One region of the Pseudazoarcus sp. NS20 genome, then DNA from elsewhere that is predicted to be linked to it. Evidence: predicted binding sites of a transcription regulator. Region 1 holds the regulator's gene; each other region holds the start of a gene.
What was found. Region 1 encodes HrcA, which represses chaperone genes, less so after heat shock. Its sites were predicted from a motif close to TNTTAGCACTCNNNGNCNNNGAGTGCTAANA; they were not measured.
Positions count from the first base shown of each region.

Region 2: a site for HrcA is predicted at 1,854-1,884, ahead of groES (co-chaperone GroES). Genes of this name have one in related genera too.
Region 3: a site for HrcA is predicted at 1,493-1,523, ahead of rpoH (RNA polymerase sigma factor RpoH). Genes of this name have one in related genera too.

Region 1 covers NZ_BAAKIY010000003.1:583,769-587,045, forward strand. The annotation lists gene recN (DNA repair protein RecN) at 1-559, opposite strand, end outside; gene AC6H0W_RS11505 (NAD(+)/NADH kinase) at 568-1,455, opposite strand; gene hrcA (heat-inducible transcriptional repressor HrcA) at 1,564-2,598, shown strand; gene hemH (ferrochelatase) at 2,644-3,277, shown strand, end outside.
Region 2 covers NZ_BAAKIY010000002.1:81,892-85,168, forward strand. The annotation lists gene AC6H0W_RS06085 (nitrilase-related carbon-nitrogen hydrolase) at 1-645, opposite strand, end outside; gene AC6H0W_RS06090 (TrmB family transcriptional regulator) at 982-1,725, shown strand; gene groES (co-chaperone GroES) at 1,970-2,260, shown strand; gene groL (chaperonin GroEL) at 2,310-3,277, shown strand, end outside.
Region 3 covers NZ_BAAKIY010000004.1:20,390-23,666, reverse strand. The annotation lists gene msbA (lipid A export permease/ATP-binding protein MsbA) at 1-258, opposite strand, end outside; gene rpoH (RNA polymerase sigma factor RpoH) at 621-1,466, opposite strand; gene AC6H0W_RS11800 (BUD32 family EKC/KEOPS complex subunit) at 1,614-2,204, shown strand; gene AC6H0W_RS11795 (lipopolysaccharide kinase InaA family protein) at 2,201-3,277, shown strand, end outside.

The DNA of each region.
Region 1 (3,277 bases):
GTCGCTGAGTGGCCGCTGCGTCGGAATCGGCCGCCTCGCGCTGACGCGCGATGCGTTGCCACGCACGATGCAACTCCGCCACCTCGGCCGCCACGGGCGCAGCGCCGGCATGCGCATCAAGCAGCGCGCGCTGGGCATCGCCGCGCAACAGCGCATGGTGGGCATGCTGGCCGTGAATGTCCGCCAGCCACTCGCCCGCCTCGCGCAATTGGGTGAGCGTGACCGGCACGCCATTGATCCAGGCGCGCGAGCGCCCACCGGAGTCGACAACCCTGCGCAGCAACACCAGATCATCGTCTGCAGGCAGATCGCTCTCCGCCAGCCACGCCACCAGCGGGCTACCTTCAGGCAGATCGAACTCGGCGGCGATATCAGCCCTGTCCTGCCCGCCGCGCACGGTACTGGCGTCGCCACGGTCTCCGAGCGCGAGACCCAAAGCATCAAGCAGAATCGATTTTCCCGCGCCGGTCTCGCCGGTGAGCGTGCCGAAGCCGGCTTCGAACTCGAGCTCAAGCCGGTCGACGATGACGAAATCACGAATGATGAGGCGTCTTAGCATTGGGCAACCTAAGGTTTGCTCGGGGCTGCGCTCCAGTGGAGCTTTTCGCGCAGCATCGCAAAATAGCTGTAGCTCTCCGGATGCCACAGCCTGATGGTGCCCGGAGCGCGTGTAATCGAAAGACGATCGCCGGGACGGGCGTCGAAACGCTCATGCCCGTCGAAGAAGATGCCCGCATCGTACGGACCGAGCAGTTCGATGTCGATGCGACAGGTATCGGGCAAGGTCACCGGGCGCGCCGTCAACGCGTGGGGGGCCAGCGGTACCAGTGCGATGCAGTGCACCGTCGGGTGCAGAATCGGGCCGTTGGCCGACAAGGAATAGGCGGTCGAACCGGTCGGCGTCGAAACGATCATGCCGTCCGAACGCTGCGTGTAGACGTACTCGCCATCCACGCTGACATTGAATTCAACCAAGCGCCCGGAGTCACTCTTGTTCAGCACCACGTCGTTGAACGCGCGGTGGTGGACCATCGCCGTGCCGCCGCGCGTGACGGTGGCGTCGAGCATGAAGCGCTGCTCTTCCTTGTAACGCCCGTCAAGGATATCGGCCAAGTGCGTGACCACTTCATCACGGCTGATGTCGGTGAGAAAGCCGAGGCGCCCACGGTTTACGCCGACCAGCGGCACGCCGCTGTCGCCCAGCGTGCGTGCGGCATGCAGCATCGTGCCATCGCCCCCCAACACCACCACCAAATCACAGCATGCCGCAATGCTCGCGTAATTGCGCACTTCGCACCCCGGACAGAGTCTGGGGATCGAAGCTGCTGTACCCTCTTCCACACAGACTTCCAGCCCGCGCGACGACAGAAAGGCAGCCACTTCGAGAACCGCGTCCTCGATTCCGGGGTCTTGATATTTGCCAACGAGGGCAACGCAACGCAAGGCATTTTTCATGCGCGGATTAAACCACAATCAAACAACCGCCGTTCACGGCTCTGGACGGCCTCGACAGCCCTCCCTACGCTCCTGAATAATGCAGCCTGACCGACACGACAGCGCACCATGACACAGCCCACGCTCGACGCCCGAGCCCAGATCCTGCTGAAGACCCTGATCGAACGCTACATTGAAGAAGGTCAGCCGGTCGGATCGCGTACGCTCTCGAAGCACTCGGGGCTGGAGCTGTCTCCGGCCACCGTGCGTAACGTCATGAGCGATCTGGAAGAAATGGGCTTCATCACCAGCCCGCATACGTCCGCCGGGCGCATGCCCACGTCGCGCGGCTATCGCTTCTTCGTCGATTCACTGCTGACCGTCCAGCCGATGGAGCGCTCGCGCATCATGCAGTTGCGCGGGCAACTGCTGCCCGACCAGCCGCAGCGCCTGATCAGCTCGGCCTCGCACTTGCTGTCTAGCCTGACGCACTTCGCCGGCGTCGTGGTCAGCCCGCGCCACGAAACAGTGCGTATCCGGCAGATCGAGTTCGTGCGCATTTCCGACGCGCGCATCCTGCTCATCATCGTCACCACTGCAGGCGACGTGCAGAACCGCATCCTGCATACCAAGCGCGCCTACACGCCCTCCGAACTCACCGAAGCGGGCAACTACCTGACCGCGCATTACGGCGGGCACGCGTTCGAAGAAATGCGCTCGCGCCTGCAAGGCGAGCTGCAGCAGCTGCGCAGCGACATTTCGGAACTGATGAGCGCCACCGTCGAAGCCAGCGGAGACCTCGCCGGCTCGACCGAAAGCTATGTGCTGTCCGGCGAGACCAACCTGCTTGATGTCGAGGACCTGTCTTCGAACATGTCGCGCATTCGCGAGCTCTTCAAGCTCTTCGAGCGCAAGACCGGCTTGATCCAACTGCTCGAGATGTCGAACCGCGCCGAAGGCGTGCAGATCTTCATCGGCAACGAATCCGGCATGGAAGAGCTCGACGGCTGCAGCGTCATCACCGCCGGCTACGAAGTCGATGGCAAGGTCGTCGGCTCGGTCGGCGTCATCGGCCCCACGCGCATGGCCTACGACCGCGTCATCCCCATCGTCGACATCACGGCTCGCCTGCTTTCCAACGCGCTGTCCCAAAGCAACGACTGACATCCCGGCTGCCGCCGCCTCTCACGCATCGCAAGGATTCCTTTCATGGGCCGCTACTGGACCGAACCTGCCTACACCCACGGTGCGGCACCCAAGACCGGCGTACTCATCGCCAACTTGGGCACCCCGGAAGCACCCACCGCACCGGCGCTGCGCAAGTACCTCAAGCAATTCCTGTCCGATCCGCGCGTGGTCGAAATTCCGCGCCTCGTGTGGTGGCCCATCCTCAACGGCATCATCCTCACTGTGCGCCCCAAGAAGTCGGCCGCCAAATACGCCACGGTATGGACCGACGAAGGCTCACCGCTCAAGTTCCACACCGAAAAGCTGGCCAAGCTGTTGGCTGGCCAGTTGCTGCATAACGGCAACGGGCAGGTCATGGTGGACTGGGCCATGCGCTACGGCGAGCCGTCGATTCCAAACGCTCTCAATCGCCTGCGCGAAAAGGGCTGTACGCGCATCGTCGTGCTGCCGCTGTATCCGCAGTACGCCGCCAGCACCACCGCCAGCGTGATGGATGAAGTGGCGCGCTGCATCACGCATTGGCGCAACCAGCCGGAACTGCGCTTCGTGCGCAACTTTCATGACCACTCCGGCTATATCGCCGCTCTGGCGGCCAGCGTGCGCGACCACTGGCGCACGCACGGCGAGCCCGACAAACTGGTGATGAGCTTTCACG
Region 2 (3,277 bases), on a different contig from region 1:
CTGACAGCTGGTCAGCACGAAGCAGCGGCCTTCGAGGGCTACGTGCCGCATCGTCGGCAACCAGGTTTCGCGGTCGTCGGCGGTGGGCGCGCAGTACAGCTCGATTTTCTTGCCGTACATCGCCATGCGCAGCATCGGCATGTAGTTCTCCCAGCAGATCACCGCGCCGAGGTTGCCGATTTCGGTGTCGAACACCGGCAGCGTGGAGCCGTCGCCGAAGCCCCACACCAGGCGCTCGCCGGCGGTCGGCATGAGCTTGCGATGCTTGCCCAGCAGCGCGCCGTCGGGGGCGAAGAACAGCACGGTGCAGTACAGCGTGCCGCCGTCCCGTTCGATTACGCCCATCACCACGTGCGCGTTGGCGGCTGCGGCGGCCTGACCGAGACGTTCGGTCTCGGGGCCAGGTACCGCAATCGCGCTGTCGAAGTAGCGGCGAAACTCCTCGCGTCCGGCCGGAGTGCGCACGCCGATGCTGACGCCGTAGTTCTGGCCTTTGGGGTAAGCGGCGAGGTAGGCCTCGGGGAACACGATCAGCTGGCTGCCTGCCTTGGCCGCATCGGCAATCAGTCGCTCGGCCTTGCCCAGGCTGCCTTCGATGTCGAACGGAATCGATCCGGCCTGAATCACTGAGACGTTTACGTGCATGTGCTGCTCCTGGTTCTGTGCGGCAATCGCCACGCCATTCGTGAGAGTTTGTCGATCAGTTTCGACACGGTTTTAGTATTGATCTGTCGGAATCTGTCGTCAATGAATTTTTTCAAGGTTCTAATAATAATCCCTTTATATTCACGTAATTGTGTTTGATGTTGGTGCGTAAATCTGTTGCGATGCACCAAAATAGTGAGTTTATTGGCTTATGTTGTCGGGCATTTTCGACGAAAATTTTCGACTGCATGTCGAATGTTTATCGACAGGCGTACCCGAGTTCGGTACGGTCGCGTTCGTGCAGCCGATTGGCGTGAGATGCAAGCGGAGAGGGGAATGAGTCTGGAAGGCAAGCTGGCAAAGATCGGGATCACCGGAACGCTATTCAAACTCTATGCCGCAGCCATCGAGCTTGGCGAGGCGCCGATTGCCGACATCGCCGCACGCGCCGGGTTGGTGCGCACCACCGCCTACGATGCCTTGTCGCGCCTGGAACAAGAGGGCCTGGTCGTGTTGGAGACGCGCAACGGCAAGCGCATCGTCGTGGCGGAAGACCCTGGCGTGCTGCTGGAGCGGCTCGAAGGGCGGCGCCAGATGCTGGGCGAGCTGATGCCTGAGTTGCGCTCCATGTACAACCTGCTCAAGGGCAAGCCGCGCATGCGGTATTACGAGGGAGTGGAGGGCATCCGCACCGCCTTGTGGGACACGCTGACCGTGACGGACGAGCCCAAGGTGCTGCGCGGCATTCTCTCGATGGACGAATTGAGCGAGGTGCCCGGGCTGGCTGAGATGAACCGCTTCATCGCCGCGCGTGCAGCCAAGGGTGTTCGTCTGCGTGTCGTGCGCTCCCGCCAGAAAGACATTGAGCCGATCTGGCCCACCAGCGAAGAAGAGTTGCGCGAACTGCGTTTCGCGCCCGAGTCGATGATTCTGGCGATGACCACCATCATCTATGACCACCGCGTTTGCCTGATTTCCTCACGGCGAGAGAACTACGGCCTGATCATCGAAAGCGAGGAATTCGCTTCGATGCAGCGGCAGTTGTTCGACACGCTCTGGTCCTTGTCTGCCGAGGCCTGAGAGCGCTTTTGTCGCGCCCCGCTCGCCACGTGCGCGGGGCGTGCCTCTTCCGCGATTGCGCCGCGTGTCCTGCGGTTTTGCGAATTCATTCGATGTCGCCTCTTGAAAAGGCAATATCGCGTCCCTATTATTAGCACTCGCCGGGGGTGAGTGCTAACAGGCCCTCGCGGCCGGACATCCGGCATTCTGATTTCAATGCGGGCCATGTGGCCCGTGTGGCTTGAACCCGTACAGGAGTAAAACGATGAAAATCCGTCCCTTGCATGACCGTGTGATCGTCAAGCGCCTCGAAGCCGAGCGCAAGACCGCCAGCGGCATCGTGATTCCCGATTCCGCCGGTGAAAAGCCCGATCAGGGCGAAGTCGTTGCAGTTGGCAACGGCAAGATCCTGGACGACGGCAGCGTGCGCGCCATGGCCGTGAAGGCTGGCGACAAGGTGCTGTTCGGCAAGTACGCCGGTCAGACCGTGAAGGTCGATGGTGACGAGCTGCTCGTCATGCGCGAGGAAGACATCATGGGCGTGGTCGAGGGCTGAGCCTCTCTCGCGTTCTGTTACTCAAACGAATTCAAGGAGTTAATTCAACATGGCAGCTAAAGAAGTCAAATTCGGTGATTCCGCGCGCGATCGCATGGTCGCCGGCGTCAATATCCTCGCCAACGCCGTCAAGGTCACCCTCGGCCCGAAAGGCCGCAACGTCGTGCTCGAGCGCAGCTTCGGCGCCCCGACCGTCACCAAGGACGGCGTGTCCGTCGCCAAGGAAATCGAGCTGAAAGACAAGTTCGAGAACATGGGCGCCCAGATGGTCAAGGAAGTCGCTTCCAAGACTTCCGACATCGCCGGTGACGGCACCACCACCGCCACCGTGCTGGCTCAGGCCATCGTGCGCGAAGGCATGAAGTACGTTGCCGCCGGCATGAATCCGATGGACCTCAAGCGCGGCATCGACAAGGCCGTGGTCGCCATCACCGATTCGCTGGCCAACCTGTCCAAGCCGTGCTCGACCGCCAAGGAAATCGCTCAGGTGGGTTCCATCTCCGCCAACTCCGATACCGACATCGGCAAGATCATCGCCGACGCCATGGAGAAGGTCGGCAAGGAAGGCGTGATCACCGTTGAAGACGGCAAGTCGCTCAACAACGAACTCGACGTCGTCGAAGGCATGCAGTTCGACCGCGGCTATCTGTCGCCGTACTTCATCAACAACCCGGAACGCCAGATCGCCATTCTGGAAAACCCGTTCGTGCTGCTGTTCGACAAGAAGATCAGCAACATCCGCGACCTGCTGCCGGTGCTGGAGCAAGTGGCCAAGGCCGGCCGTCCGCTGCTGATCATCGCTGAAGATGTCGAAGGCGAAGCGCTGGCGACCCTGGTGGTCAACACCATCCGCGGCATCCTGAAAGTCGTGGCCGTCAAGGCTCCGGGCTTCGGTGACCGTCGCAAGGCCATGCTGGAAGACATCGCCATCCTGACCGGTGGCCAGGTCATCGCCGAAGAAGTCGGCCTGACGCTCGAGAAAGCCACGCTGGACGATCTGGGCCAGGCTGCCCGCAT
Region 3 (3,277 bases), on a different contig from region 1:
CAACAAAGGCACGCCAGAGAGGAGCGGCAGCCCCTCGACCATGCCAGCCCCCGATGACGAAAGACCATCCACGAAGAATTTGAGCAAACCCGCCATCATCGGCTGGGCCGATGCGAAGATCATGAACCCCAGCAGGCTGATCGCGAACCAGCCCGCGAACGGGCGAACATAGCTCAACAACCGCAGGTAGATCCTGAGGGAAGTTTTGGCAGAAGCGGCTGGAGGCCGCTCAGCGGGCGGTGTCGGCGATGAACTCATGAGGGCTGGATGGTAGCACGCCAGTGTTTGCGCCGTAGCAAGCCCCGCTGTCGCATTTCGCCCGCAGCCCAACGGCGACCTGCGTAACGGCAGGGAACCCCCAATCGGGGGTACGTCGCGATGAGCGCAGCGAATTGCGACGCCGGCCGTACCCCAGGCATCCATCGCCTGGCGGGACCGGGGGCGCCCGGGAAAGCCGATTCGGCCCCGACAAAACACCCGGGGAAATCTGGCGCCACACAGGGCACCAACTCAGCTGTCGGAATTCGCGATGCTCATCCCGACCTACGGTTATGGATGCAAACGCCCGCCACTTCAACCGGACTCGGTGAAGGTGACAGGCGTGTGCCCCGGGAGGGCAATCAGGCGCCGATCAAGCCGCGCATTTTCTGCATGGCTTTGGCCTCGATCTGGCGAATGCGCTCGGCCGAAACACCGTACTCGGCCGCCAACTCGTGCAGCGTGGCCGCACCGCTTTCAACCAGCCAACGACGGCTGACGATATCGCGGCTGCGCTCATCCAGACTAGCCAAAGCATCGCGCAGGCCTTCGTCGCTCAAGCGCGCCTGCTGTGCCTGCTCGAGCGCCTCGGAGGGCTCGGCGTGCGGATCGGGCAGGTAGGCGATCGGAGCAAACGCGTCGTCCTCATCGCCGCTGCCCTCCAAAGGCATGTCGCGGCCGGTGAGGCGGGTTTCCATCTCGACCACTTCCTCGGGCTTCACGCCGAGCTGCGTGGCAACCACCTCGACCTCTTCGCGGTTCAAGGTGGCGGAGCCGGGCTTCATGCTGCGCAGATTGAAGAACAGCTTGCGCTGAGCCTTGGTGGTGGCGATTTTCACCAAGCGCCAGTTGCGTACGATGTACTCGTGAATCTCGGCCTTGATCCAGTGGATGGCAAACGAAACCAGACGCACGCCGCGAGTGGGGTCGAAACGCTTCACGGCTTTCATCAGACCGATGCTGCCTTCCTGAATCAGATCGGCGTGCGGCAAGCCGTAGCCCAGATAACCACGGGCGATGGACACCACCAGCCGCAAATGCGACATCACCAGCTGACGCGCGGCATCCACATCGCCCTCATCGCGCAGCCGGGTCGCCAGCGCGCGCTCTTCCTGCTCGCTGAGCATGGGGATGCGATTGACGGACTGAATGTACTGATCGATGCTGCCGACCGAAGCCGGCACGGGAAACGACAGGGCGTGAGTCATGTGTGTCTTACCTCCTGTGTGCTCCATTTTAGCACTCTGGGTCTATGAGTGCTAAACCGCTTGTTGGGTTCCCGCATCGGGCGCGCCCATCCGCGCACGCGAGGCGGTAGACTGCGGCCTGATACGACTCACCCTCGACAGGCCAGTTTGAAATCCATCTCTCACGACGCGTGGCTCGAGCGGCGCAGGGACGCCATCTCCGTGCAGAACGACGGACACGGCGAAAAAGTCCTGCTGCGGCCCGACGGCACCTACATCAAGCTCTTCCGGCGCAAGCGTCTGCTCTCTTCCGCCGCGTGGAGCCCGTATGCCCAGCGGTTTGCCAACAACTCCGCCGCACTGCAGCGGCTCGGCATACCGTGCCCGCAGGTGATCGAGGTGTTTCGCGTGCCCGACATCGCCCGCGATGCCGTGCATTACCACCCGCTGGTGGGCGACACACTGCGCGACCTTGCCGAGAAGTCCATCGACGATATCAATCGCGGCTACCTGCGTGACGCCTTCAACCGCTTCGTGCGCCGGCTGCACGATCTGGGCGTGCACTTCCGCTCACTGCATCTGGGCAATGTCGTGCTCACCCCTGCTGGCGAGCTTGGCCTGATCGACATTTCCGACATCCGCAATTGGCGTAAGCGCAACCTGATCCGCCTGGAAGGTATCCCCACCGAACGCGACTGGCTCGACCATGACGTAATTCTCGGCCCGGCACCGGCCGCCCGCAACGGAAGCACCCCGTGAAGCCCACCCTCAAAGACTTTCTGAAGGCCAATCTTGCAGCACTGCTGCGCGGCCGCTTATTCATGCGAGACGGCCACCTGCCGCAGGCCGGCCACACCGTCCCCGAGGGCTTTGCTGGCGTAGGCGTGGCCTCCAACGCAGACCCGGCTACCGATGCGGCGGTCATCGCGATCCTGCTCGATGCCGGTATCCGCCGCGTGCGCCTCGACTTCACCTACGGTGACGAGGGCAATCACGTTGCGCGCTTTCTCGAAGCGCTAATTGCGGCCGACATCGACGTGCTGTTGCACCTAGTGCAGCCCGCCGAGGCCGCGCAGGCCATGCCCGCCGAGGCCGCCGAGAACGCATGGCGTGACTTCATCCGCAGCACGCTGGAGCGCTTCGGCAAACACATTCGCATCGTCGAAGCCTGCTCCACCGTCAATCGAAAACGCTGGGCCGGCTACAGCTTGGACGGCTTCCTCGCAGCGTGGCGCATCGCCTTTGAAGAAGTGCGCAAACACGACCTACTGCTGGCCGGCCCCAGCGTCACCGATTTCGAGCCGGTCTGGAACATCGGGCTGCTGCGCCTGCTACGCGATCGCAACCATTTGCCCGACATCCACACCGACAACCTGTTCTCCGAGCGATGCACCGAGCCTGAGCGCTGGGACCACAAGATTCTCGGCCACCGCCTCGCGCCACTGATCCGCTTCAACCTCATCCGCAAGGCGCGCCTGCTGCAACGCATCGGCGCCGACTTCGGCGTGCCGCGGTTGATGTCACCCTCCGCTTTCTGGACACTGCCGCGCATCGAACGCTTCCTGCCCGACAGCGAGCAGAAACAGGCCGACTACCTCGCCCGCTACATGGTGCTCTGCGCCGCCTCCGGTGCCCTCGAAGCCGCGTGGTGGGGCCCGCTCGTGTGCCATCGCGAAGGGCTAGTGGATGACGGGCCGTTTCCGTACCCGAAGCTTGAACGCATCACGCATTACGACGCCGTCGATGGCAAGGCGGGCGACTTCCGAACCCGCCCCGCGCTTGCGGCGCTAGCGACGTTCAACAGGCTCATTCCCGGCGCGCGTTATGAGGGG